DNA from 2 places in the Nocardiopsis sp. NPDC007018 genome. Region 2 is predicted to be linked to the other one. Evidence: riboswitches for the same ligand, from Rfam matches in the RefSeq annotation. Region 2 holds a riboswitch; the other holds the start of a gene.

Region 1 (2,193 bases), on a different contig from region 2:
CGGTGGTGGTCTCGTCCACGCTCAGGCCGACCGTGGTCTGGTCGACGCCCAGCAGGTTGACTCCGGCCTCCAGGGCGCGTTCGACCACGCGGTCGGCGCTGGGCACGCGCACGCGCAGGGTGTCGAAGTAGGAGCCGTGGACGACCTCGAAGCCGCGCCGGGTGAGGGCCCGGGCCAGGGCGGCCGTGCGGGTGTGCACCTGGCGGGCGATCGCGCGCAGCCCGTCGGGACCGTGGTAGACCGCGTACATCCCGGCCATGATGGCCAGCAGGACCTGCGCGGTGCAGATGTTGCTGGTGGCCTTCTCACGGCGGATGTGCTGTTCGCGGGTCTGGAGGGCCAGGCGGTAGGCGGGCTTGCCCGCGTCGTCGACCGAGACGCCGACCAGGCGGCCGGGCAGCTGGCGTCGGAGCTTCTCCCCCACCGACATGTAGCCGGCGTGCGGTCCGCCGAATCCGAGCGGCACGCCGAAGCGCTGGGTGGAGCCGACCGCGATGTCGGCGCCGAGGTCGCCGGGGCTACGCAGGAGGGTCAGCGCGAGGATGTCGGCGGCGACCACGGCCAGGGCCCCGCGCTCGTGTGCCTGGGCGATGACGGCGCTCGGGTCACGCACGACCCCGCTGGAGGCCGGGTACTGGACCAGGACGCCGTAGGCGTCGCCCTCGGGCAGGCCCCGGGTGAGGTCGGCGACGACGACCTCGATGCCCAGGGGTTCGGCCCGGGTGCGCAGGACCTGGAGGGTCTGCGGGAAGACGTCGGCGTCGACGACGAAAACGTCGCTCTTGACCTTGCTGGCCCGGCGCGCGAGGGTCATGGCCTCCGCGGCGGCGGTGGCCTCGTCCAGCAGGGAGGCTCCGGTGATGGGCAGACCGGTGAGGTCGGAGACCATGGTCTGGAAGTTGATGAGGGCCTCCAGACGGCCCTGGGAGATCTCGGGCTGGTAGGGCGTGTACGCCGTGTACCAGGCGGGGTTCTCCATGATGTTGCGCAGGATGACCGGGGGCGTGAGCGTGCCGTAGTAGCCGCGGCCGATCATCGGCGTGGTGGGCCGGTTGCGCGAGGCCAGCTCGCGGAGCTCGGCGAGGGCCTCGGCCTCGCCGACCGCCTCGGGCAGGTCGAGCGCGGCGCTGCGGCCCGGGGCGCTGAGGATGGACGCGGGCACGGCCGCGGTCATGAGCTCGGCGGTGGAGCCGTAGCCGACCGTCTTGAGCATCTCGTCGGTCTCGGCGGGGGCGGGTCCGATGTGGCGGTCGGCGAACACCCGGGCGGGGGCTCCCGGGGTGGGGGCGTTCGACGGGTCAGGCACGGAGACCTCCTGGTGACAGGGCCGATCGGGTCGGCGGTGTTCCTCACGGTCTCCCCCTCTGTCACCGGGCACGACCGCGCCCAGGCTTCAGAGCGGCCTCCTCCGCGCGGTCCATGGTGCCTGAGAGGTTACTGGGGAGTATTGCCCCGTCGGCGCCCCGTTGCCGAGGTCTCTCCCGTGCGGTATCAGCGGCCTACTGACGCTCTGTATGTGTGTACAAGCAGGACGAATGTCGGTTTTCATCCCCGTTGTGACTACGACCGTACTCGATCGGGCACCGCGGCACCGCGCCAGGGCACGCCTTGCCCCGGATTCGGCGAGCCGATGACGGCGCGACCGCCAGGTTCACCCGGTGCGCCGCTCCCGGCGCCGCAGGGCCAGTTCGTCCACGGCCTGGGGCGCGGCGACGGGCAGGTCGGCCCGCTCCTCGGCCGGAACCACCCCGAGCGCCTCCTCAAGTTCGCGGGAGACGTTGGCCAGGGCCAGCCCGAACATGCCCTGCCCCCGCTGCATGAGGTCGACGACCTCGTCGGGAGAGGTGCACTCGTAGACGCTGACGCCGTCGCTCATCAGGGTGATGCGGGACAGTTCCGCGGCGGGGCGACCGCGCAGGTGGTCGACGGCGGTACGGATCTGCTGGAGGGAGATCCCGGTGTCCAGGAGCCGCTTGGCCACCTTGAGCATCAGGATGTCGGGCAGACTGTACAACGGGGCGTTATGGGCACCGGTGCGCACGCTGGGCACCACCAGGCCGGTCCTGGCCCAGTAGTCCAGCTGTCGATAGGTGATCCCGGCGGCCGTACACGCCGCTGGGCCCCGATACCCGACGTCCGTAGGCAGCGCCATCACGTCCTCTTCGCACAGTAGGCCCTGCTGCCCCGCTAGCC
Region 2 (2,193 bases):
CATCCGCTCGTAACCGATCCGGTCCGCGACCTCCTGGTGTACCGGGACGTCGGAGGTGGGCAGGGCCTCGCGCAGACTCAGCTCGTCGCCGGACTCGGGGGCGATCACCTCGTCCACGTCGGACACCTCGCCGGTCTGGAGGGCGATCAGCGTGTTCGGGAGCTTGAAGGTCGACGCGGGGACGGCGCGCTCGCCCGCGGCGTCCGGGTTCACCACCACGGCGGACCGGGCACCGGCGTCGAAGAGCACGAACGTCCCCTCCACCCCGGCCTCGGCGAAGACGGCCTCCAGGTCCTCGCGCTCCACGGTCTGCACGTCGCCCAGCTCGATCGGGTTGCCGACCGTGCCCTGCGCGGGCTCCGGATCGTCCGCGCCACCGCAGGCCGCCCCGCCGAGCAGGGTGATCACGCAACCGGCGGCTCCGAGGACGAAGCGGCCGGAGGCGCGCCCGGCCCTGCCGGGAGCGTGTTCGGTGTCGGTACGCACTCGTCTCCTCCACGGGCTGTCCGAACGGGGTCCACCCTCAAAGCTAGATGATGCCCGGAGGTCACACACCCGGGTTCGCGAGGTCGCGCGGGCGTGTCGGCGGCTCGGGCTCCGCGCGCCCGGGCGGGCCCCGGCGGTCGTCCACAACCGCCCGGGTTGTCGTGGGCCTCCGATGTCGCCGCTGCTAGGCTGAGGCTGTCGCAGACCCCGTACGGGAGAGTGTCCGCGTATCCAGCGTGGGCCGCCGAAGGAGCAATCCCTCCCCGAAGACAACCTCTCAGGCACAGCGGACCGTACGGGCGAGACCACTCTGGAAAGCAGGGACGCGTTCCCTCGCCGAAGGTGCAAACCACGCCGAGCGCGCGGTGAAGCTCTCAGGCACCCATGACAGAGGGGGAGGATGGCAACGCCTTACGCACGACACCCATCCTCTCGGGAGTGCCCATGTCAGAGACCGCGCCGCGCCTCACCGCGCTGCACAAGATCCACGAAGAGGCCGGGGCGACCCTCGTCGACTTCGCCGGATGGCTGATGCCGCTCCGCTACGACAGCGAGACCGCCGAGCACACGGCCGTCCGTGAGGCCGCCGGACTCTTCGACCTCTCCCACATGGGCGAGATCCGGCTGAGCGGACCGCAGGCCGCCGAGGCGCTCGACCACGCCCTGGTCGGCTTCCTGTCCAAGGTCAAGGTGGGTCGCGCCCGCTACACTATGATCACCGCCGAGAACGGCGGCGTGCTGGACGACCTCATCGTCTACCGGCTCGGCGAGCAGGAGTACCTGGTCGTGGCCAACGCGGCCAACGTGTCCGTGGTAGCCCAGGCCCTGGTCGAGCGCGCCTCCGGCTTCGACGTCGAGGTCACCGACGAGTCCGCCGACTACTCGCTGATCGCGGTCCAGGGTCCGCGCGCCGTCGAGGTCCTCGCTCCCCTCACCGACGCCAAGCTCGACGACATCCGCTACTACGCCGGGTACGAGCACACCGTGGCCGGGGTTCCCGTCCTGCTCGCCCGCACCGGCTACACCGGCGAGGACGGCTTCGAGATCTTCGTCCGCCCCGCCGAACGGGCCCCCGAGGTCTGGGCCGCGCTCATGGCCGAGGGCGCCCCGCTCGGGCTGGTCCCGGCCGGGCTCTCCTCCCGCGACACCCTCCGTATGGAGGCCGGGATGCCGCTCTACGGCCAGGAGCTCTCCGCCGAGCTCACCCCCTTCGACGCCGGCCTGGGCCGCGTGGTCAAGCTCGACAAGCCGGGCGACTTCGTGGGCCGCGCGGCGCTGGAGGAGGCCTCGCGCACCTCGCGCGGCCGCCGACTGATCGGGCTCGCCTCCCGTGGCCGCCGCCCGCTCCGCAAGGGCATGGACGTGCTGCGCGACGGCACCGTCATCGGAGTCACCACCAGTGGCGCCCCCTCCCCCACCCTGGGCCGCCCCATCGCCATGGCCTACGTGGACGGCGACCTCGACACCGCGACCGGCGCGTTCACCGTGGACGTGCGCGGACGGGGCGAGGCCGTCGACGTGGTCGAACTGCCGTTCTACCAACGGCAGTCGTAGGAAGCGGGGCCGCCGGAGCGCGGCCCCGAGGACCTGCACGCACCGCGCGGCCGACGCCCCACGAGGGACCGGCACGGACGGGGCGTGGCCAGGCGTAGGCCGGGCCGGGTCGCCGTACGGGCGCACGGCAGACAAATGGAACACCTCCAAGGA

The links. A riboswitch is a leader RNA that binds a small molecule or an ion and turns the genes downstream of it on or off. The one in region 2 is predicted to bind glycine.
Region 1: it holds a riboswitch for glycine, as region 2 does, so the genes downstream of both, gcvP (aminomethyl-transferring glycine dehydrogenase) here and gcvT (glycine cleavage system aminomethyltransferase GcvT) in region 2, are expected to answer to the same signal.

What each region holds. Positions count from the first base shown of each region.
Region 1 covers NZ_JBEYHA010000018.1:74,929-77,121, forward strand. The annotation lists gene gcvP (aminomethyl-transferring glycine dehydrogenase) at 1-1,306, opposite strand, end outside; glycine riboswitch at 1,404-1,494, opposite strand; gene ABZ635_RS12785 (MerR family transcriptional regulator) at 1,652-2,152, opposite strand.
Region 2 covers NZ_JBEYHA010000079.1:494-2,686, forward strand. The annotation lists gene ABZ635_RS25630 (penicillin-binding transpeptidase domain-containing protein) at 1-486, opposite strand, end outside; glycine riboswitch at 689-790, shown strand; gene gcvT (glycine cleavage system aminomethyltransferase GcvT) at 931-2,040, shown strand.